DNA from 4 places in the Streptomyces sp. NPDC104313 genome. Region 2 is predicted to be linked to each of the others. Evidence: riboswitches for the same ligand, from Rfam matches in the RefSeq annotation. Region 2 holds a riboswitch; each other region holds the start of a gene.
What was found. A riboswitch is a leader RNA that binds a small molecule or an ion and turns the genes downstream of it on or off. The one in region 2 is predicted to bind cyclic di-AMP.

Region 1 (5,701 bases), on a different contig from region 2:
GCGGGGGAGCGTGGGCGTGCTGGCGGTCCTGCGGGCCTCCACACCGGGGCAGCCCGTCGACCCCGCCGACGGAGACCGGCTGCACCGCCTGGGCCACCGACTCGGTGCCGCGCTCGACGATCTGGAGCAGCGGGGCGTCGACCGCGTATGGGAGACCGAGCCGGTCCCCGTGCAACTGCCCGCCGCCACCACGCCCCCGGTACGGGTCGGCCGCTTCGACTGGGACCTGCACTCCGGGCAGGTCGTCGCCGACGACGAGCTCTGCGCGATCCTCGGCTTCGAGCCCGCCGCCTTCCCGGGCACCGTCGACGCGCTCGCCGAACGGCTGGTCCCGGAAGACGTGTACGGGCTGTGGGCGCTGGCCCGTCAGACGGTGGAATCGGCCGAACCGGTCGTCCGCCGGATGCGGCTGCGCGGTCCCGACGGCCGCTCCCATCTGCTGGAGTTGTCAGGCCGCTGGACGCACCCGGACGGCGATGTGTCCGCCAGCCGTCTGAGCGGCTTCCTGGTCGACCTCGGTGCGGGGCCCGTCGTACCGGAGGCCGCCGATCGGCTGCCCGGCGGTGTCCTCTCCCTCGACCGGCTGGGCCGGATCACGTACGCGAACGGACTCGCCGAGGAACTGCTCGGCCACTCCGGGGAGGAGCTTGTGGGCCATGTCGTGTGGCAGGCCCTGCCCTGGTTCGGGCACGAGGCCTACGAGGACCACTACCGGGCCGCCCTGATGGCCGACGAACCCGTCCACTTCCTTGCCCGCCGCCCGCCCTCACGCTGGCTGTCGGTGTCCCTGTACCCGGGCCACGACGGGGTGAGCGTCCTCCTCCAGGCGACCGACCGGCCGGACTACGCCCCCGGCTCCGTCACCACGCCCGGCCTGGGCATCGGCTCTGCCGCCGACCGCTCCTCGGCGCTGTACCGGCCGGTGGCCCTCGCCATCGCGCTGACCGAGGCGGTCACGGCACGTCAGGTCTCGGCGGTGGTCACGGAGGAGTTGCTGCCCGCGTTCGGCGGTCGTCAGCTCGCCATCTACCTGCTGGACGAGGGCCATCTCCATCTGGCCTGGGAGACGGGGTTCCCGAAGGGTTTCCTCGACCGTTTCGAAGGGGTCGAGCTCGACGTCAGCATTCCCGGGGTGGAGACCCTGACCACGGGCCGTCCGATGTTCTTCGAGTCCATGCAACGTCTCGCCGAGGCCTATCCGGGCATTCCGATCGACGCTGACGTCGGGGCGCGTGCGTTCCTGCCCCTGATCGCCTCCGGGCGGCCCGTCGGCTCCTGCATCCTCGGCTTCGACCGCCCCCGCGGCTTCAGCCCGGAGGAGCGTACGGTCCTGACGGCACTGGCCGGACTCATCGCCCAGGCCCTGAAGCGCGCCCAGCGCTACGACAGCGAGTCGGCCCTCGCCCGCGGACTCCAGGACGCCCTGCTGCCGCACCGGTTGCCCGAGGTGGACGGGGTGGACACCCTGGGGCGCTACCTCTCCGGCACCCAGGGCATGGACGTGGGCGGCGACTGGTACGACGTCATCGAGACCGGCCACGAACTCGCCCTGATCATCGGCGACGTACAGGGGCACGGTGTCTCCGCCGCCGCGACCATGGGGCAACTGCGCAGTGCGGTAAGGGCGTTCGCGCTGAGCAACCACGATCCGCAGGAGGTGATGAGCGGGACGAACCGGCTGCTCATCGATCTCGATCCGGGACAGTTCGCGAGCTGCTGCTACATCGCCCTGGACCCGGTGACCGGAGTGGCCCGCGCCGTACGGGCGGGGCATCCGCAGCCCGTGCTGCGGCGGCCGGACGGTCGGACGGAGGTGCTGGACCTGCCCGGCGGCATCGTCCTCGGGATCGACGAGCAGGCGTCCTACCCGGTCACGGAGATGCGGCTCGAACCGGGGGCGATGCTCGCCCTGTTCACGGACGGGCTCATCGAGCGCCCCGGGACGGACATCGGCGAGGGGATCGAGCGGCTGCGCGCCACTGTCGAACGCATCGGCGCGGTCCCCCTGGCCGAGACGGCCGACCAGGTCATCGGAGAGGCCAGGGCGGCCACCGACCGTCCCGACGACATCGCGATCCTGCTCGCCGCCCGGTGGGCGGCGACCCCGACGGTCCGGCGTACCGGGGCGGACAAGGCCCCCGGACCCGACCTGTGGCGCACGTTCAGGAGGCCCGACCCGGGGCGTACGGCGGGCGCACCGGATCCGGCCTCCTAGAAAGACGTCCTGTCGTTCTGTCGTTCAGGCGCCGATCAGGCGTCGGCGGGGCGCTCTGCCGGCACGAAGCCGCCGGAGGCCTCCAGCATGCCCTCGCGCTCCACGACCTTGATCCGCTCACGGCCCTGGGCCGCGCCCAGCGCCTGCTCGTGTGCGTCCAGCTTGTGCCAGCCCTCCCAGGTCGTGAAGCGGACGCCACGGTCTTGCAGGAAGGCCTCGACGGCCTCCGGAGCGGGCGTGGCCGGCTCAGGCAGCCGGCCGGCGGCACGGTCCTCCAGGACGCAGGCCACCGTCTCGTTGGCGTCGCCCTTGGTGTGCCCGATCAGGCCGATCGGACCGCGCTTGATCCAGCCGGTGACATAGACCGAGCTCATGTGCTCGTCACCGGCGATGACCCGTCCCGCCTCGTGCGGCACGGTGCCGGAGGCCACGTCGAAGGGGAGCTTGGGCAGCTCCTCCGAGTAGTAGCCGACGGCACGGTAGACGCTCTGCATGTCCCAGTCGGTGAACCGGCCGGTGCCCCGGACATTGCCGGTTCCGTCCAGCTCGGTGCGCTCGGTGCGGAGCGCCACGACCTTGCCGTCCTCGCCGAGGATCTCGACGGGAGACTCGAAGAAGTGCAGGAACAGCTTGTGCGGGCGGTCGCCGACGTCGCGGATCGCCCAGTTCTCCAGGGTCTGCGCGACCATGTTGGCCTGCTTGTTCTCCCGGCGGGTCGCGATGGAGCCCTCGTCGTACTCGATGTCCTCGGGGTTGACGATGACCTCGATGTTGGGGGAGTGGTCCAGCTCCCGCAGTTCCATCGGGCTGAACTTGGCCTGTGCGGGGCCACGCCGCCCGAACACGTGCACCTCCAGAGCCTTGTTCTCCTTGAGGCCCTGGTACACGTTGTCCGGGATCTCGGTGGGCAGCAGCTCGTCCGCCGTCTTGGCCAGGACGCGGGCCACGTCCAGGGCCACGTTCCCGACGCCCAGCACGGCGACCTTCTCCGCGGTGAGCGGCCAGGTGCGCGGGACCTCGGGGTGTCCGTCGTACCAGGAGACGAACTCGGCCGCGCCGTAGGAGCCGTCCAGCTGGATGCCGGGAACGTCGAGCGCCCGGTCGGCCTCGGCACCTGTGGAGAAGATCACCGCGTCGTAGAACGACCGCAGGTCGTCCAGGCCGATGTCGTGCGGGTAGCTGACGTTTCCGAAGAGCCGGATCTGGGGCTTGTCCAGCACCTGGTGCAGCGCTTTGACGATGCCCTTGATCCGCGGGTGGTCGGGGGCCACGCCGTAGCGGATGAGGCCGAAGGGCGCGGGCATGCGCTCGAAGAGGTCGATGGAGACCCCCGGGTCCTGGCAGACCTCGGATTTGAGCAGCGCGTCCGCAGCGTAGATACCGGCGGGGCCGGCTCCGACAATGGCGACGCGGACGGGGCGTGTCATGGCGTGGTGATCCTTCGGGGCGGGCGAACGCGGGCAGGTACAGCGTACGTCGGAGGTAAGGGTTGACTTACTAATCTCCACCGCACACCGTAAGCGATCGCCCCGCGGGCCCGTCGACCGGCCCTGCCTAGAGTGTCCGATTAGCCCACTTTCGTATACCGGTATGGGTGATTTGTTTCTTTTGGCCCTCCTGTTTCGTAAAGGGCTTATTGGGCCTATGGGGTCATTTGCTTGAGCCCGTTTCGGCCATCACTGCGAGGGAGTGGTGAGCGTCACGTCCGAGGGGTCGGACGTGGAAGCGGAGGTGTTGGTTCCCTTCTGTGTGAGGAAAGTTGACGACCTGACGGAATGGCCCGAACCGGCAATTCCGCCTTTCGATCTTGCGCGGAAGGGGAAATCCGGAATGCGGGGCTTGTCCTGTTCGGCATTTCTCGCCTACGGTCACCGTCAATCCGGGCGGAACGCCGAATCCTGCCGCCGTCCGGGAATCCGAAACCCACTCACGTACGGCAGGAGCGGGGGACCCAGGTAAGTCGCCGATCCGTCACCGGAACGGCTTGGGGTGAAGCCGCACGAGTGTGCGGCCAGACATCTCCCGTCTGAACCCGACAGCTCACCTCGCAGGCGCCGGAGAGGAAAACCCCCATGCCCGCACAGGGTAAGCACCGTCGTACCCAGTCCACCTCGCTGCGCCGCGGCATTGTCGCCGTGGCCGCCGGTGGAGCCGTTCTCGCCCTCCCGGTGATCGGCGCCACCAGCGCCTTCGCGGCCCCCGCGCCCGCCGCTCCGCAGCAGGCCGTGGCGCCCGCCGCGGTGTCCGCACAGGTGAATTCCGCCGTGCGGGCCGCGCCCGCCCAGCATTCCGTGGCGGCCGGTGAAACGCTTTCCAAGATCGCCCACGAGTATTCCGTCAGTGGCGGCTGGGAGAAGCTGTACGAAGGCAACCGGAAGATCGTCGGAGAGAATCCCGATCTTATTCACCCGGGTATCAAGCTGATCCTCGGAGCCAAGTCCGAGGCCCCTTCGGGTGGCAAGGCGGGCAAGGCAGCCAAGGCTTCCCCGTCCGTCGCGCGCGGTGCCGAGGCGGACCGCGCCGACCGTTCGGAGCGCGTTAACGCCGCTCCGGTGGCAAAGGCCGCTCCGGCAGCCGTGAAGGCCGTCACGTACACGAATGACCTCGACGGCTGGATCAAGGAATCGCTGGCCGTCATGGCCGAGCAGGGCATCCCCGGCACCTACGAGGGCATCCACCGCAACATCATCCGTGAGTCCTCGGGCAACCCGGCCGCGATCAACAACTGGGACTCCAACGCGGTCAAGGGCACCCCGTCCAAGGGGCTGCTCCAGGTCATCGACCCGACCTTCCAGGCCTATCACGTGCCCGGCACCTCGACCGACAGCTACGACCCGGTCGCCAACATCACGGCCGCGTGCAACTACGCCGCGGACCGGTACGGCTCGATCGACAACGTCTTCGGCGCCTACTGATCCTCCACGCCCGAGCCCGAGTGACCCCGGATCTTGCGGTCCGGGGTCACTCGCGTGTGCCGGGAAGTTACCCTCAAGTTCCTAGTGACTTACCACGCGATCGACAGTAGAACTTGTTGCACTCTGTTGAGGGTGAGGGATGTCATATGAGTGATATTGTCGTGCGGGATGGCGAGGCCAAGGGTGTCTCGCGTCGAAGATTCATCACTGGAACAGGTTCTCTTCTTGGTGCGGCGGCGATCGCCGGGCACACCGCACCGGCGTGGGCGGGCGTCCGTGCGGCAGCAGCGCCGATCGGCTCCGGGGCCCGCGTGCCGGTCCTGGTCGTCGGCACCGGATACGGCGGCTCCGTGGCCGCCCTCCGGCTCGCCCAGGCAGGCACGGACGTTCATATGGTCGAGATGGGCATGGCGTGGGACACGCCAGGCGCGGACGGCAAGATCTTCGCCAACACCACGAGGCCCGACGACCGCTCCTTCTGGCTACGGACCCGGACCAAGCAGCCGCTGAGCAACTTCCTCGGTTTCCCCATCGACAAGAACGTCAACCGCTACACCGGCATCCTGGACGC
Region 2 (5,701 bases):
GACCAGTCGCTCGGCGTCGTCCGTGGTGATCGGCCTGATGCGCGCGGTGCCACCGTCGCGGAGCACCACGTCCGCTTCCCAGTGGTCGGGGTACGCGTGATGCGGACTCGGCTCGGGCGTGGGCTCCATGGGCAAAGCCTACGGCGGGGACCCCGGTCGCGGAGAGATCGGCGCCCGGGCGGTCGGAGGCGGCCCGGACCGGAGCCGCCGGAGTACGGGATCCGGACAGGAGGCCGGGCACAGCACCACGCACTGCATGAGAGACTGGTCTAGACAACCATTGATATGTGAAGGGCTGAACCATGGCTGAGCGCCGCGTAAACGTCGGTTGGGCCGAGGGCCTGCACGCCCGCCCCGCTTCCATCTTCGTCCGTGCCGCCACGGCTTCCGGCGTCCCCGTGACGATCGCCAAGGCCGACGGCAACCCGGTGAACGCCGCCTCCATGCTCGCCGTGCTCGGCCTGGGCGCGCAGGGCGGCGAGGAGATCGTGCTCGCGTCGGACGGGGACGACGCCGAGGCCGCTCTGGACCGGCTCGCGAAGCTGGTCGCCGAGGGCCTGGAAGAACTTCCCGAGACCGTCTGACCCACGCGACCCGGCCCGGCCGGATTCGACAGGCGCGAGAGCCGTGAACCCTTTGAGGGAGCGCGGCTCTTTCGCTTTCCGGAAAGAGCCGCGCAGCGACAATTCGGGCAGCACAGATAGCGCCCGGCGATTACTTCTCCGTGTTCCGAAATCACTTCTCTGCGTATACGGCTGTTCTGTTAATAGCGGACGCCCGCGATGTTCACGTCACGTTGCGAAGTGCTCACACGGGGAGCCGGCGCGGTGCGCCGCCCCGGCGGATCCGGGCGGCGCAGCCGGTGGGCCCCGGTGGCGCGTTCCGCGTGCAGGGCGGTCAGCAGCCTCGCCCGATCCGCGTCGCCGCGCGCCACGGCGTCCACGATCGCGCCGCGCTCGGCCCAGGAGTCGTCCGGGCGGGCCGGCTGTTCGACCGCGTACATCCAGGCGATCTTGTGGCGGAGCTGGGTGAGCAGCGCGATGAGTCCGGGGCTGCCGGAGGCCTGGGCGAGGGTCTCGTGGAACCAGCCGGCCAGCGAGCGCAGATCCTCGCCCTCGCCCCGGCGGGCCCGCTCCTGGCCCAGCCCGACCAGACCCCGGAGCACCTTCAGGTGGGCTTGGGTGCGGCGCTGGGCGGCGCGGGCCGCGCCCAGCGGCTCCAGGAGCATCCGCATCTCCAGGAGGTCGGCCGCCTCCTGCGCGGTGGGCTCGGCGACCCAGGCGCCCGCGTGTCTGCGGGTGACCACGAAGCCCTCGGACTCCAGCGTGCGCAGGGACTTGCGGACCGGGACGCGGGAGACTCCGTAGCGGCGGGCCAGCAACTCCTCGGTGAGGCGGCTGCCGCGCTCGTGGGCACCGGAGACGATGTCGCCACGGATCGCCGTGCATACCGAATGCGCGGGAATGCGCATACCCCGAACCTCCGCCTTGATCCCCGCGAAAACGCGGCCGCCCGACGCCTGTTCCGTGACTCTATTGCAATCTGTCGGAATTTCCGATGGCGGACCGGAATCCATGGATCTCTTCGGGCCGGAATCGCCGAAGGCCCCGGCGGGTACCGGGGCCTTCGGGCGGAGTCGCGTGGGGCGGGTCAGACGTCCAGTCCGTGGGAGCGCAGGTAGCCGACGGGGTCCATGTCGGAGCCGTACTCGGGGGTGGTGCGGGCCTCGAAGTGCAGGTGCGGGCCGGTGGAGTTGCCGGTGGAGCCGGAGAGGCCGAGCTGCTGGCCGGAAGAGACGCCCTGGCCGACGGAGACGCCGATCGAGGAGAGGTGGCCGTACTGGGTGTACGTGCCGTCCGCCATCCGGAGCACGATGTTGTTGCCGTACGCGCCGCCCCAGCCGGCCTCGACGACCGTGCCGGCGCCGACCGCGACGACGGAGCTGCCGGAGGAGGCCATGAAGTCGACGCCGGAGTGGCTGCCGGAGGACCAGAGCGAACCGCCGCTCCGGTAGCCGGTGGTGACGTGGGAGCCGGCGACCGGGAGGTGGGAGGCGTCTCGTCGGGCGCGCTCGGCGGCGCGGGCGGCTCGGGCCTTCTCCTCGCGGACCTCCTTGGCGCGGGCCTCGACCTCGCGCTGGGCCTCCGCTTTCGCCTTGGCCTCGGCCGCCTTCGCACGGGCTTCCGCGGCGGCCTCTGCCTTCGCCTTCGCGATCGCGTCGGCCTGCCGCTGCTGGACGTCGGCCTGCGCGTCGATCTCGTCGGCGAGGGTGGCGTCGAGGGCGACGGCCTGGGTGAGGCCGGTGTCAGCGGTCCCGGCGCCCTCGGTGTCCGCGGCGAGGGCCGGGGAGGCCGGCGAGCAGAGGACTCCGGTGGTGGCCAGAGCCGCGATGCCGACGGCCTGGGCGCTCCGGCGCGTGAGGCGGCTCGGGGCACGGTGCTTCCCGGTGGCACGGGTGAACGCCATGGAGGGGCTGATCCTTTCCTTCCTTCTCGCCTACCGGGTTAGCTGACGGGTTCGGAGCAGGAAGGTCTCCTACGGATCCCCGTGCCGGCTTCGCGGTACGGGTCTCCGATTCACCCCAGGGACTGCGTGGGTCCCCGGCTCCCCGGGCTCGCGCCTGACGGGGACTCGGCGATGACTGCCCGGCGCCGCGGCTGCGGCATACGGGTGGCGGACAGCCGAGCCGACGCTAGGCGGGGGGACTTCCCATCACCAAACGGACAAGGGGATTTGTCGCACATCCCACAGGACGGACAGCCAACCTCTCCACCAAAAGGGATGTAATGAATTAATCGGGCAAAAAGGAGAACCCCGACGAACTTTCATCCGTCGGGGTCCTGTTCGCGGCAGCGTGTGCCGCGGATGCGTCAGCCGGTGACGACGGACACCTCTCCGATACCGAGCGCCTTCACGGGCTCCTCGATCCGCGCCGCGTCCCCCACGAGGACCGTGACGAGGCGGTCCACCGGGAAGGCGTTGACCACGGCTGCGGTTGCCTCCACGGTGCCGGTCTCGGCGAGCCGGGCGTAGAGGTGGGCCTGGTAGTCGTCGGGGAGGTGCTGCTCGACCTGGTCGGCCAGGGTGCTGGCGACGGAGGCGGCGGTCTCGAACTTCAGCGGGGCGACGCCCACCAGGTTCTGCACGGCCGTCTCGCGTTCGGCGTCGGTCAGCCCCTCGGCGGCCAGCGTCCGCAGGACCTTCCAGAGGTCGTCCAGCGCCGGGCCGGTGGACTCCGTGTCCACCGAGCCGCTGATCGCGAGCATGGCCGCGCCGCCCGAGTCGGGGCCGCTGGAGCGCAGCACCTGGGCGAAGGCGCGCACCCCGTAGGTGTAGCCCTTCTCCTCGCGCAGCACCCGGTCCAGCCGGGAGGTGAGGGTGCCTCCCAGGCAGTACGTGCCGAGCACCTGGGCGGGCCACACGCGCTCGTGCCGGTCGGCGCCGATACGGCCGATCAGCAGCTGGGTCTGGACCGCGCCGGGGCGGTCCACGATGACCACGCGACCCGCGTCGTTCGCGGTGATGGGCGGCACCGGGCGGGTCCGGCCGGCATTGCCCGACCAGTCGCCGAGGGTCTCCGCCAGCAGCGCGTCCAGATCGATGCCGGTCAGGTCGCCGACGATCACGGCCGTCGCGGTGGACGGACGGACGTGGGCGTCGAAGAAGGCGCGCACGGCCCTCTCGTCGATCCGCCGGACCGTCTCCTCGGTGCCCAGGCGCGGGCGGGACATCCGGGCGGTGGCCGGGAACAGCTCCTTGGAGAGCTGCTTGGCGGCGCGCCGGGACGGGTTGGCCTGCTCGTGCGGGATCTCGTCGAGGCGGTTGCCGACAAGGCGCTCGATCTCGCTCCCGTCGAAGGCGGGGGCCCGCAGCGCCTCGGCGACCAGCCCGAGGGCCTTGGCCAGCCGGGAGGCCGGGACCTCCAGGGAGACCCGGACGCCGGGGTGGTCGGCGTGCGCGTCGAGCGTGGCGCCGCAGCGCTCCAGCTCGGCGGCGAACTCCTCGGCGCTGTGCTTGTCGGTGCCCTCGGAGAGCGCTCGCGACATGATCGTGGCCACGCCGTCCAGACCCTCGGGCTCGGCCTCCAACGGCGCGTCCAGGAAGATCTCCACCGCGACGACCTGCTGGCCGGGGCGGTGGCAGCGCAGCACGGTCAGCCCGTTGGGCAGGGCGCCGCGCTCGGGCGCCGGGAAGGCCCAGGGGCGGGCCGTGCCGGGCGTGGGTTGCGGGTGGTACTCCATGGCTACTCCAGTCACGACGGCGTCGCTCACTTGTCCGCCCCCTCGTGCGCGTCGGTGCTCTCGGGGCCGGCCGCGCCCTCATCGGACTCATCGACCTCGTCGGCCGGCTCGATGGGCTCGTACACCAGCACCGCCCGGTTGTCGGGGCGCAGGGCCGCCTCGGCAGCCGCGCGCACCTCCTCCGCGGTGACGTCCAGGACGCGGCCCACGGCGCTCAGGGCGAGCTGCGGGTCACCGAACAGGACCGCGTACCGGCACAGTTCGTCGGCGCGACCGGCGACCGTGCCGAGCCGGTCCAGCCACTCCCGCTCCAACTGCGCCTGGGCCCGCTCCATCTCCTCGGGAGTGGGCCCCTCGGCGGCGAACCGGGCGAGCTCCTCGTCGACCGCGGCCTCGATCGTCTCCACCTCGACACCGCCGGACGTCTTCACATCCAGCCAGCCCAGCGAGGGCGCGCCGGCGAGCCGCAGCAGCCCGAAACCGGCCGCCACCGCCGTACGGTCGCGGCGGACCAGGCGGTTGTGCAGCCGGGAGGACTCGCCGCCGCCCAGCACGGTGAGCGCCAGGTCGGCGGCGTCACTGGCGCGGGTGCCGTCGTGGGGAAGGCGGTAGGCGGCCATCAGGGCGCGCGCCGGGACCTCCTCGTGGACCACTTCGCGCAGCTGCTCGCCGATGGTCTCGGGGAGTGTCCCGTCACGCGGCGGCTGCTTGCCGTCGTGGGAGGGGATGGAGCCGAAGTACTTCTCGATCCAGGCGAGGGTCTGCTCGGGGTCGATGTCGCCGACCACCGAGATCACCGCGTTGTTGGGCGCGTAGTACGTACGGAAGAACGTGCGGGCGTCCTCCAGCGTGGCCGCGTCCAGGTCGGCCATGGAGCCGATCGGGGTGTGGTGGTACGGGTGGCCCTCGGGGTAGGAGAGGGCGGTCAGCTTCTCGAACGCGGTGCCGTAGGGCACGTTGTCGTAACGCTGGCGGCGTTCGTTCTTGACGACGTCGCGCTGGTTCTCCATGGACTCCTCGTCGAGCGCGGCGAGGAGGGAACCCATCCGGTCGGCTTCCAGCCAGAGCGCCAGCTCCACCTGGTGGGTGGGCATGGTCTCGAAGTAATTGGTCCGCTCGAAGCTGGTCGTCCCGTTGAGCGAGCCGCCGGCCCCCTGGACGAGCTCGAAGTGACCGTTCCCCTTGACCTGGCCCGAGCCCTGGAACATCAGGTGCTCGAAGAGGTGAGCCAGACCGGTGCGTCCCTTGACCTCGTGGCGCGAGCCGACGTCGTACCAGAGGCAGACCGCGGCGACCGGGGTCAGATGGTCCTCGGAGAGCACCACACGCAGGCCGTTGGCCAAGCGGTGCTCGGTCGCTGTCAAGCCGCCGGAGCCGGCCTGTGCGGTGGCCGTGTGACCCATGGGCATGTACGTCCCTTCGATCGCGATACTGGACTTCCTGCCAGACCTGCCACTCTA
Region 3 (5,701 bases), on a different contig from region 2:
TCGACGCGGCGCAGTGCCTGCGGGAAGGAGATCTTCTCGCGCATCGACAGGGCGTCGATCATGGCTTCCGCGCGGTCGCCGATGCCACGCTTGGGGACGTTGAGGATGCGGCGCAGCGGGACGGTGTCCTCGGGGTTGGCGAGGACCCGGAGATAGGCCAGGACGTCCCGGACCTCCTTGCGCTCGTAGAAGCGCACGCCGCCGACGACCTTGTAGGGCAGGCCGACGCGGATGAAGATCTCTTCGAAGACACGGGACTGGGCGTTGGTCCGGTAGAAGACGGCGACGTCGCCCGCCTTGGCGTCGCCCGCGTCGGTGAGCCGGTCGATCTCGTCGGCGACGAACTGTGCCTCGTCGTGCTCGGTGTCGGAGACATAGCCGGTGATGCGGGCGCCGCTGCCGGCGTTGGTCCAGAGGTTCTTGGGGCGGCGGCTCTCGTTGCGCTCGATGACGGCGTTGGCGGCGGAGAGGATCGTCTGCGTGGAGCGGTAGTTCTGCTCCAGCAGGATCGTCGTCGCGCTCGGGTAGTCCTCCTCGAACTGGAGGATGTTGCGGATGGTCGCGCCCCGGAAGGCGTAGATCGACTGGTCCGCGTCTCCCACCACGCAGAGCTCGGCGGGGGCGTCTGCCTCTCCGGCCGGGCCGACCAGCTCACGGACCAGCGTGTACTGGGCGTGGTTGGTGTCCTGGTACTCGTCGACCAGGACGTGACGGAAACGGCGACGATAGTGCTCGGCGACGTCCGGGAAGGCCTGGAGCAGGTGGACCGTCGTCATGATGATGTCGTCGAAGTCCAGGGCGTTGGCCTCGCGCAGGCGGGCCTGGTAGAGCGCGTACGCCTGGGCCAGCGTCTTCTCGAAGCCGTCCGCCGCCTGTCCGGCGAAGGTCTCCTCGTCGATGAGCTCGTTCTTGAGGTTGGAGACCTTGGCGGTGAAGGACTTCGGCGGATAGCGCTTGGGGTCCAGGTCCAGGTCGCGGCAGACCAGAGCCATCAGGCGCTTGGAGTCGGCGGCGTCGTAGATCGAGAACGACGAGGTGAAACCGAGCTTCTTGGACTCGCGGCGCAGGATGCGCACGCACGCACTGTGGAAGGTCATGACCCACATGGCGTGGGCGCGCGGGCCGACGAGCTGCTCGACGCGCTCCTTCATCTCGCCCGCGGCCTTGTTGGTGAAGGTGATCGCGAGGATCTGCCCGGGGTGCGTCCCGCGCTCGGCCAGCAGATGCGCGATGCGATGGGTGAGGACCCGGGTCTTGCCGGAACCGGCCCCGGCGACGATGAGCAGCGGGGACCCGGCGTGCACGACGGCGGCGCGCTGCTCGGTGTTCAGCCCGTCGAGCAGCGCGGCGGAGTCGATCACCGGGCGCGGGTGACCGTCCCGGTAGTACCCGTCCCGGGGCGGCGGGGGCGCGTCGTAGACGCCCTCGAAGAGTCCCTCCGGCACCGCTTCGGGCGCGTGGCCCTCGGGCGGCGGCGGGGGGCCGTCCTCCGCGGGCTGGAGGCCTGTCAGGAAACTGTCGTCAAAGAGGCTGCTCATCGCCTCCCGAGTCTAGGCGGCCGGACTGACAACCTTCCGCCGAAGCCGAGAACGGGCTCTCCGTACCGGCCTCCGACACGCCCGCACCGGACATCCACCGGACACCCGCCGGACCCGCCGGACACGCACCGAGAACGGGCGGCGACGTTCCGTGAAGGAGTGCCCGGTCGGAGGGAGTGCCGGAGCCCTCGGGGGTGGGTGCCGGACCCCCGAGCCGGAAAGGTCACGAAAATGTATCGGGCATATCGCTCATCGTCCTTCCCAGCGGCGGGGCCGGTTGGCTAGCGTGCTCGGTCAAGTGACCCGTACCTCCCTGGAGCGAACCACGCCCGACGGGCACTTCCGCCGAATCCGTGCTGCCTCCCTGGCAGTTCGGAACCGGGGACCCACACACAGCACCGGGGTGAATCGGTCCGTGCCCTCGCATCCGGACCGTAGGACAGCCTTCCGTTCCGTCCGAACCCGACAGCTGACCCGGTAGGCGGTCCACGGAAGGAGACGCAGGCCTTGGCATCGCATCGCAAGCCGCGCACGAAGGTGCGCACCACCGCCCCCGCCGTCGGGCTGACGACGGCCGCGCTGGCCTCCGTGACGCTGCTCTCCACGCAGAGCGCCACGGCGGCTCCCGCGGAGCCGAAGCCCGCCATCGAGGAAGTCCGGAAGAAGGTCGACGCCCTGTACCGGCAGGCGGGCGCCGCGACCCAGGAGTACAACCGGGCCAAGGCCACCTCCGCGTCCCAGCGGACGAAGGTCGACACACTGCTCTCCGACGTGGCGAAGCGGACCGAGAAGATCAACGAGGCGCGCAGGGCGCTGGGCTCCTACGCGACGGCCCAGTACCGCAGCGGCGGCATCACGCCCACCGCGACGTTCTTCCTGGCGGACGACCCGCAGGGGTACTTCGACCAGAGCCGGCTGATGGACCGGGCCACGGAGCGGCAGCTGAAGGCCGTCACCGAGGTCCGTACGCAGCAGGCCTCGGCGGCGAAGAAGCGCGCGGAGGCGGTGAAGAGCCTGGAGGCCCTCACGGAGACGCAGGCCACGCTCGCCTCCAGCAAGAAGGGCGTGCAGACCAGGCTCACGGAGGCCCGGGGCCTGCTGTCGAGGCTGACCGCCGAGGAGAAGGCGCGGCTGGCGGAGCTGGAGCGCGAGAAGGAGGCCGAGGCGGAGGAGAAGGCGGCGAAGCTGGCCGCCCGGCAGGCCGCCGAGGCGAAGGAGAGGGCCGAGGCCGGGGAGAAGGCCCGCGAGGAGACGGCGAAGGAGTCCGGCGGCGGTTCGGGCACGGGCTCCGGTTCCGGCACGGGCACGGAGCCGGGCTCCGGCACCGGTACGGACAGCGGCTACGCCGCCAAGGCGGAGAAGGTGCTGGCCTTCGCCCGCGCCCAGATCGGGAAGCCGTACGTGTGGGGCGCGTCGGGCCCCTCCAGTTACGACTGCTCGGGGCTGACGCAGGCGGCCTGGCGGGAGGCAGGCGTGACCCTGCCCCGGACGACCTGGGACCAGGTCGAGGTCGGGACCCGGGTCGCCACGTCCGACCTGCTCCCCGGAGACCTGGTCTTCTTCTACGACGACATCAGCCACGTCGGCATATACAAGGGCGACGGGATGATGATCCACGCCCCGAAGCCGGGTGCGAACGTGCGCGAGGAGTCGATCTACTACATGCCGATCCACGGGAGCGTACGCCCCGCCTAGAACGGGCGCACCGCCCGGAGCGTACGCCCCGCCTAGAGCGGGCGCACCGCCTAGAGCGGGCGCACCGCCCGGAGCGGGCGCACCCCGCGCGGACTCAGGTCCAGACCGTGGCGATGAAGATGTTGGCGGCCGTCAGTCCACCGACCGCGGCGAACGCGCCCTTGTCCACCGTCTCTTCGTCCCGCTTGACGTAGACGAGGGCGAGGATCACGACCAGCAGCGCGAGCTTGATCCCGATCTTGACGTTGTTCACGGTCTGGCCGTCGGCCTGATTGAGTCCGACCAGGGCGATGCCGGTGACGAGCATGGTCAGCGCGCCGTGCAGCATGGCGGGGATGAAGCGCGCGGTGCCCGCTCCCATGGCCTTCATCTGCGTCAGGAAACCGCCCAGCAGGGAGGCGATGCCGATGATGTGCAGGGCGACGAAGACATTGATGAGTACGTCCATGGTTCCGGAGACTAGCCACGGCCGGGGTTTTACCTTTCAGTGAGGCAAGCCTTCCTTGCGCGCTTTCTCCGAGATGAATCGCATTGCCCTGATATGTGGATGTATTGGTGATCAACCATGACCGGTTGAACGTCACATCAGGGCAATAGTGGTCATGGCGATTCTTTTCCCGGCACCGGGATTAGCGTCCTTCACGGACCCGCCGATACCCCCCGGCGGGCAGCCGACAGGAAGGATGCCGCCCCCGTGGCAGCGCACCGCAGGTCAGCTCACCGAAAACCCAAGCAGCGCCCGCTCACCGGCCCTGCTGCCCGCACCGCCGCCACTCTGGCGCTCGCCGGGGCCGCCACCGCCGGCTCGGTCACCGGAGCGGGCGCGGCCCCCGCCGAACCGGCCCCCACCGCCACGCAGGTGAAGGCGAAGGTCGACCGGCTGTACCACGAAGCCGAGGTCGCCACCGAGAAGTACAACGGGGCGAAGGAGAAGGCGACCACCGCCACCCGCGCCGTCGACACCCTGAGCGACGAGGCCGCCCGCCGCACCGCCCGCCTCAACAGCGCCCGGAACGCCCTCGGTTCGCTGGCCACCGCGCAGTACCGCAGCGGCACCCTGGACCCGGCCCTGCAACTGGCGCTCTCCTCCGACCCCGACGCCTATCTGCGACGCTCCTCCTACCTCGACCGGGTGGGCGACCGGCAGAGCGGCCTGCTACGGAACATCAAGCGGCAGGTCTCCCAGATCACCCGCGTCAAGGCCCGCGCCGACCAGGAGACCGAACGCCTCGCCGCCCGCCGCGTCGAGCTGCGCGAACAGCGCACCGCGATCCGCACCAAGCTGGCCGACGCCCGCAGGCTGCTGGTCACCCTGACCGCCGACGAGCGCGCCGCCTACGAACGCGTCGCCGACGCCCGGCACGGTGGCGGCCCGGCCCACGCCGACCGCTCCACCGCTCGCACCCCGGTCACCGCGCCCAACTCCCGCGCCGGCCAGGCCGTCGCCTTCGCGTACGGCGCGATCGGCAAGCCGTACGTCTGGGGCGCGACGGGTCCGAACGCCTTCGACTGCTCGGGGCTGACCCAGGCGGCCTGGAAAGCGGCGGGCGTGAGCCTGCCGCGCACCACCTACACCCAGATCAACGCCGGGGTCCGGGTCCCCCGATCCGAACTGACCCCCGGCGACCTGGTGTTCTTCTACCCCGGGATCAGCCATGTCGGCCTCTACATCGGCGGCGGCCAGATGATCCACGCCCCGCGCCCGGGAGCGCCGGTCCGTATCGCGCCCGTCGATCACCTGCCTTTCGCCGGAGCGACCCGGGTGGCATAGTCTGCCGCGCCGGTCCCGATCTCCCGCCTGAGGAACTCCCGTATGACGTCGATGGCGAACGCCGTCCAGGACTACGCCCGGGCGCTCGCGCTGCGCTCTCCGGACCACTACCGGGTGGGCCCGTTCACCGTCCGGCACAACCCGGGCTGGAAACTGAAGTACGCCAACTACGCCATCCCCGACCGGGACGCGGAACCCACGGCGGACGACGTGGCGGCGCTGGTCGCCGCGTTCGGCAAGCGCGAACGGCTTCCCCGCCTGGAGTTCCTGCCCGCCTGGGCGCCGGCCGTCGAACCGGTCCTGTCGGCCGCCGGTTTCACCGTGGAGAACCGCGCACCGCTGCTCGCCTGCGGCCGCGAGGACCTCCGGACGCCACAACCGGTCGACGGCCTCCGCATCGGCACGCCGGTCACCGAGCGGGAGTTCACCGAGGCCGCCCGCGTCCAGCACCACGGCTTCGGCGGCGAGGGCGAGCCCGAGCGGGGAATGACCGACTGGCTGCGCGCGGCGGCCACCGGCGACGGGGTCGCCGCACTGGCCGCCCTCGACGGCGCGCCGGCCGGGGCCGGCGGCTGCTCGGCCGCGATCGACGGCCTGAGCGAACTGACCGGGCTCGCCGTCACCGCCCGCTACCGACGCCGGGGCGTGGGCGCCGCGCTCTCCGCGTGGCTGACGGAACGGGCCTTCGGCCAAGGCT
Region 4 (5,701 bases), on a different contig from region 2:
CGTGGGGTTGCCCCGGGAGTCGAGGATTTCCCTGGCTACGACGACGTCGATGGACGGCACGAGGCATCTCCTTCTGGGATCTGACACTGGTTGTGCAGGGTCACTGCGGCCTTGCGACACGAGCCTATCGGGCCCGGCCCCGTCGGCCGGCCGACCGCCCGCCTCCTGGGACGAAAAAGAACCCAGGGACCTGCATCACGGGACAAAACTCTAGAAATCTACCGACCGGTAACAACAAGAGGTGAACGAACGCGGGCCCGTCGGCGCCCGCCTCTCACGAAGAACCCGGCCCGGCGCGCCGGGGGGACGGGCGCGCCGGGCCGGGAAGCCGTGCGGGGAGAAGTGCCGCCGGACGCTTCTCCCCCGGAGAGGAGAGACGGCGGGTTACTTCAGGTGGAGCTGCTGACCCGGGAAGATCAGGTCCGCGTCCTTGACGATGTCGCCGTTGAGGTCGAAGAGCTTGCTCCAGCCACCCTTGACGTCTTCCGCCTGGGCGATGCTGCTCAGGGTGTCGCCGGCCTCGACCTTGTACTCGCCGTCGCCCTTCTGGACCTTCTCGCCGGTCGGGGTGGTGACGGTCTTCTTGCTCTCGGCCTGCGGAGCGGTGCGCTGCTCGGAGCGCGTGGTGGGCTGCTCGGCCTGCCGCTCGGGCTGCGCCTGCGCGGGCTTGCTCTCGCCGGAGCCGGAGCCGGTGTTCACGCCCGGGTCCACACCGTCGTTGGTGAGGCCGCCGGCGCCGGCGCAGGCCCAGGCACCCGGGCCCTGGATGTCGAGAAGCTTCTCGGCGGTGGCGATCTGCTGGTCCTTGGAGGCCAGGTCGGCGCGCGAGGCGTACTGCGTACCGCCGGCGGCGGCCCAGCTGGACTGCGAGAACTGCAGTCCGCCGTAGTAGCCGTTGCCGGTGTTGATGGACCAGTTGCCGCCGGACTCGCACTGGGCGACGGCGTCCCAGGTCTCGACGGAGGCGGCGGAAGCGCTGGTCGCACCCAGCAGCGGGACGGCGACGGCGGCACTGGTGACACCCGCGAGGGTGGCGATACGGGTGGCCTTGGACGGGCGGCGGTGCTTGCCCTTGCTGTTCAGCAGCATGGAACGAATCTCCTCACCGACGCCTACGAGGTGAGCTGTCGGGTTCGGGCTGATGAGTTGCCCGGTCGCGTGGTACTGCTCGCGACTTCACCCCTAGCCGGTCCCGTACATCCCCGTCGGTTCGACGAGGCGTCCGGACCCGGCGGCCTACCTGGGTCCCCCGCTCCTGCCTACGGCGCTTACGCGTCTGTTCCCTTCGACCGACGGCAGGATTCGGCGTGACGGTCGACGGGGCCCGCGGTGCGAGCGGCTCCGACCGTAAACACAGGGAACCCCGACATTCAAAGATGGACATAGGGGGCAATCGACTCGAACTCACGGCGACCTGCGGGCCGTTTCCGCAGGTGGGGGGCGATACAGCCGGACCGGCCTGACGGAATACGCCAGTTGAGGCAAAGAGATCCATGTCTCACTTACGCAAAAGCGGACATAGGCCTCTTAACTGCCCCGATTTTCGAGGTGTTCCCCCGCATTCGATCAGTCGCCGGCGGGCACCTCGGCGCCCGCCGGCGCGGCCTGGTCCGCGCCCTTGCCCGCGGCCTTGCCCGCGCCCTGGTCCAGGCCGAGGTCCAGGTTCTGGCCGGGCAGGATCAGGTCCGGGTCGGGGCCCAGGAGGTCTTTGTTCGTCTCGTACAGACCGGTCCAGCCGCCGGGGAGCTCCTGGGCGTCGGCGATCGCCCAGAGGTTGTCCCCGGGCCGCACCGTGTACCCGTCGGCGGTCGCCGCGCCGCCGTCCCGCGCGTCGCCGTCGCCGCGCGAGGCGTGCCGGCCGGACTCGCGGGGGCCGTCCTCCTGGCCCGCGCCGGCCTCCTCGGGCGCGGGGGCGCCCCGGTGCTTACCCCCCTCGCCGTCCTCGCCCGTAGAGGCGTCGGGCGCCGTGGACGGGTTCGAGGCATCGGGGGCGTCGGAGACCGGCGGGGCGGAGGGCGTCACCGAGGAGTCGGGGGCCCCACTCCCCTTCTCCGCACCACCACCGCCACTGCCCGCCTCGTCGCCCTTCCCGCCCTTGCCGGATCCATCGGCTTCTCCGGACTTACCACCCTTGCCGGATTCGCCGGTCGTATCCGCTTCGTCGGTCGGGGTGGCCGTCGGGTCCGCCGAGGGATCGGCGGACGGGTCCGTGGACGGGTCCGTGGACGGCGAGGTGCCCGGGTCGACGCCGGGCAGACTGCCGTCCACCGCGAGGCCGGAGATCACCGCACAGCTGGGCCACGCCTTCGGGCCCTGGTCGTCCAGGACCTTCTCGGCGACGGAGATCTGCTGCGAACGGCTGGCGAGGTCGGCCCGGGGCGCGAAGGCGGTGCCGCCGTACGCCGACCAGGTCTCCTGCGTGAACTGGAGCCCGCCGTAATGGGCGTTGCCGAGATCGGCGCTCCACATGCCGCCGCTCTCGCACTCCGCCACCCGGTCCCAGGTGGTGGCCTCGGCCGCGTGCGCACCGCCGGCGCCGAGCAGCGGGATGGCGATGGCCGATCCCGTCACCCCTGCGGCGACGATGATGGCGGGTGCCTGACGAGGGCGGCGGTGTCTGCCGTTCGCGGAGCCCATGGGTATGCCTTCCGTGCGACTGACAAGCGAGTGGCCTGAGCGCCGCGCAGCGGTCTTCGTGCCTGCTTCGGCGCACAAGTGACGCGTGAGCAAGGTGCGGCCGACGCGTCGAAACGTGAACCTAGCGGGACTCGAACGTATGTCACAAGTCGATGCAGCGCAGATCACGTAAAAGTCACAGAGTTGACGCTGTGTCACTTCCATCGGATCGGCTTCCCGGTTCGAACGCGACAGGAAGGGTGCGCAGCCCACGCATGATGAGCCCGCCGCGCCAGCGCAAATCCCCAGGTTCTCCCGCAAGTCGCAGGTCAGGAAGGCGCCTCAACAGCGTGGCCAGCGCGATCTGACCCTCCAGCCGGGCCAGCGGCGCACCCAGGCAGTAGTGGATGCCGTGCCCGTATCCGAGGTGCTGATTGTCACGCCGTGCAAGGTCCAGGGTGTCCGGATCCGTGAACCGCTCCGGGTCACGGTCGGCCGCCGCCAGCACCACCAGTACGGGGTCCCCGGCGGCGATCTCCTCGCCGCCCAGGGTCAGCGCCTCGGTGGCGTACCGCCAGGTCGCCATCTCGACCGGCCCGTCGAACCGGAGCAGCTCCTCGATGCCGGTGGCCAGCAGTTCGTCCTCCCCCGCCGCCAGGGAGGCCTCCAGCCGGGCGCGCTGCTCGGGGTGGCACAGGAGCGCGTAGGTCCCGTTGCCGATGAGGTTGACCGTCGTCTCGAACCCGGCGAACAACAGGATGAACGCCATGGCGGCCGCCTCGTTCTCCGTGAGGTGCTCGCCGTGGTCACTGGCCCGGATCAGCGCGGAGATCAGGTCGTCGCCGGGGTTCTCCCTCTTCCGGTGGATGAGTTCGACGAGGTAGCCGCGCATCTTCTTCACCGACCGGGCGACCCCGCCGCGCGGCCCGCCGCCGTGCCGGATCATCATGCCCGCCCAGTCCCGGAAGTCGTCCTGGTCCTCGCGGGGGACGCCGAGCAGGTCGCAGATGGCGTAGATGGGGAGCGGGAAGGCGAGGTCATGGATGAGGTCGGCGTTCCCCTTCTCCACGAATGCGTCGATGAGCCGGTCCGTCAGCTCCTGCACGCGGGGCGCGAACTCCGCGACCCGGCGCGGAGTGAACGCCTTGGACACGAGCCGGCGCAGCCGGGTGTGGTCCGGCGGGTCGATATTCAGCAGATGCGTCATCAGCTCCGCCTTGCGCTCCCCCGGGATCCCCGTCTTCCCCTTGGCGTGCGGCGACTCGGCGTGGTTGGCCGGGTTCTTGGAGAGCCGCGCGTCGGCGAGCGCCTCCTTGGCGTCCCCGTACCGGGTCACGAGCCAGGCCTCGACACCGCTGGGCAGCGCGGTGCGGTACACCGGGCGGTGCTCGCGGAGCCAGGCGTAGGCGGGGTAGGGGTCGGTGGCGAACTCCCAGGTGAAGAGTTCGGGGGCGCCTTCGCGGGCGCCTTCGCGGGCGGTGGAGGAGTGGGGGCAGGCGGGGGTGTCGTTCACTCCTCGACGTTATCGGCCGGGGTGCGGGGGCGGTACGCGTGGACCGGCGTCATGCCGAGGAGGTCCGCGTAGGGCGGCAGGGGGACTCTCCGGACGGCCGTCGGGTCCGCCGCACACCGGAGACGGAGCGGTCAGCCTCCGCCCGGTACGGCGCACGGAGCGGTCGGCCTCCGCCCGGTACGGCGCTTCGAGTTCGTCGTCCACGCCCGTCCCCCACCGCTCCCCCCTCTTCGGGCCCCTGGTGCCACCGTCCTCAACCCGCGGCGCTCTCCGCCGCCAGGATCGCGTCGCGGTAGGCGCGGGCGGCGGCGCGCAGGGCGGCCTCCGGGTCGGCGCCGTTCGCTTCGGCGGAGACCGCGAGGGCCAGGAGCTCGTAGCCGATGGTGTCGCCGACGGGCAGGGGAACGGCGAGGCCCGCCGTACGGACGCGGCTCGCGAGCTTCGCGGCGAGAGCCAGGCCGGGCTGGCCGAGAGGGACGCCCTCGGTGACCGACGTGCGCTGCTTCTCGATCGCCTTGGTGCGCAGCCAGTGCGCGTGGACGTCCTCCGGGGTCTCGGCACTCTCGTCGCCGAAGACGTGCGGGTGGCGGTGGATCAGCTTCTCGACGAGGCCGCCCGCGACATCGTCGATGGCGAAGGGCTCCGCCCCGTCCTCCGGGCGGCCCTCCTCGGCGATCCGCGCGTGGAAGACGACCTGGAGCAGGACGTCGCCGAGTTCCTCGCGCAGTTCGTCCCGGTCGCCGTCCTCGATCGCCTCGACCAGTTCGTACGCCTCCTCGATGGCGTACTTGGCGAGGCCCCGGTGCGTCTTCCGTGAGGTCCAGGGGCACTCGCGGCGGATCCGGTCCATGACCTGGACCAGGTCCAGCAGACGGGCCCCGGGCAGGTCGTAGGAGCCGGGGAGCAGTTCCAGGTCCGGCATGGCCACCCGGCCCGAGCCGCCGAGCCGGGCCAGGCCGTCCGTCAGACGGCTGTCGCCCTCGCCACCGACCAGGACGATGACGGTCCGGCCGCCCGCGCAGTCGGCGACCAGTTCATCGGCGGAGGGCATGGCGTGCTCGACGCGTACGCCCGCCTCGCGGAGGTAGGGGAGCTGCTGGTGGTCAGGGTCGGCGACGATGACCCGGTCGGCCGCGTGCAGCGTCTGCCAGGCCGGCCAGGACAGCAGGCCCGGCGCGACCCGGTGGCTGGCGGTGAGCAGGACGATGCGGCCGGGGTCGGCAGAGGACTGGACAGAGGTGTCGGGGGCGTCAGCGTTCACCCCGCGAACCTACCTCCGGGCCCGGCGCCTTCGGCCCGCCGGTTCAGGCGCCCGTCGGGGAGTCCTTCGGCGGGAACTCGGTGCGCTGGGTGATCCAGGGCGCGCTGTAGTTGCCGAGCTGCATCTTCCGGTCGTCCCAGGTGCCGAAGCGCGGGTTGACGTCGATGTCGAGGGCCTTCGACGCCTTGGTGAGGGCCTCGCCGACGACCTGCTGGCCGGCCGGTGTGCCCAGGTCCGCGCCGAGCGCCTCGGCCAGCTTCGGGAGCTGCACCTCCTGGCGCATGTCGGCGTCGATCTGGTCCGGGGCCACC

Region 1: it holds a riboswitch for cyclic di-AMP, as region 2 does, so the genes downstream of both, ACZ60Q_RS12450 (transglycosylase SLT domain-containing protein) here and ACZ60Q_RS28070 (M23 family metallopeptidase) in region 2, are expected to answer to the same signal.
Region 3: it holds a riboswitch for cyclic di-AMP, as region 2 does, so the genes downstream of both, ACZ60Q_RS31285 (C40 family peptidase) here and ACZ60Q_RS28070 (M23 family metallopeptidase) in region 2, are expected to answer to the same signal.
Region 4: it holds a riboswitch for cyclic di-AMP, as region 2 does, so the genes downstream of both, ACZ60Q_RS26990 (transglycosylase family protein) here and ACZ60Q_RS28070 (M23 family metallopeptidase) in region 2, are expected to answer to the same signal.

The regions. Positions count from the first base shown of each region.
Region 1 covers NZ_JBVJMW010000004.1:491,663-497,363, forward strand. Annotated here, with positions in the region: gene ACZ60Q_RS12440 (SpoIIE family protein phosphatase) at 1-2,215, shown strand, start outside; gene ACZ60Q_RS12445 (FAD-dependent oxidoreductase) at 2,251-3,642, opposite strand; cyclic di-AMP (ydaO/yuaA leader) riboswitch at 4,126-4,284, shown strand; gene ACZ60Q_RS12450 (transglycosylase SLT domain-containing protein) at 4,288-5,130, shown strand; gene ACZ60Q_RS12455 (GMC oxidoreductase) at 5,277-5,701, shown strand, end outside.
Region 2 covers NZ_JBVJMW010000014.1:54,985-60,685, forward strand. Annotated here, with positions in the region: gene ACZ60Q_RS28055 (bifunctional acetate--CoA ligase family protein/GNAT family N-acetyltransferase) at 1-129, opposite strand, end outside; gene ACZ60Q_RS28060 (HPr family phosphocarrier protein) at 303-584, shown strand; gene ACZ60Q_RS28065 (GntR family transcriptional regulator) at 764-1,471, opposite strand; gene ACZ60Q_RS28070 (M23 family metallopeptidase) at 1,651-2,466, opposite strand; cyclic di-AMP (ydaO/yuaA leader) riboswitch at 2,480-2,647, opposite strand; gene ACZ60Q_RS28075 (M16 family metallopeptidase) at 2,871-4,241, opposite strand; gene ACZ60Q_RS28080 (M16 family metallopeptidase) at 4,268-5,644, opposite strand.
Region 3 covers NZ_JBVJMW010000018.1:61,336-67,036, forward strand. Annotated here, with positions in the region: gene pcrA (DNA helicase PcrA) at 1-1,538, opposite strand, end outside; cyclic di-AMP (ydaO/yuaA leader) riboswitch at 1,872-2,037, shown strand; gene ACZ60Q_RS31285 (C40 family peptidase) at 2,046-3,233, shown strand; gene ACZ60Q_RS31290 (hypothetical protein) at 3,328-3,681, opposite strand; gene ACZ60Q_RS31295 (C40 family peptidase) at 3,928-5,004, shown strand; gene ACZ60Q_RS31300 (GNAT family N-acetyltransferase) at 5,047-5,701, shown strand, end outside.
Region 4 covers NZ_JBVJMW010000013.1:86,330-92,030, reverse strand. Annotated here, with positions in the region: gene eno (phosphopyruvate hydratase) at 1-60, opposite strand, end outside; gene ACZ60Q_RS26990 (transglycosylase family protein) at 385-1,089, opposite strand; cyclic di-AMP (ydaO/yuaA leader) riboswitch at 1,095-1,277, opposite strand; gene ACZ60Q_RS26985 (transglycosylase family protein) at 1,567-2,637, opposite strand; gene ACZ60Q_RS26980 (cytochrome P450 family protein) at 2,813-4,129, opposite strand; gene ACZ60Q_RS26975 (nucleoside triphosphate pyrophosphohydrolase) at 4,383-5,390, opposite strand; gene ACZ60Q_RS26970 (SurA N-terminal domain-containing protein) at 5,434-5,701, opposite strand, start outside.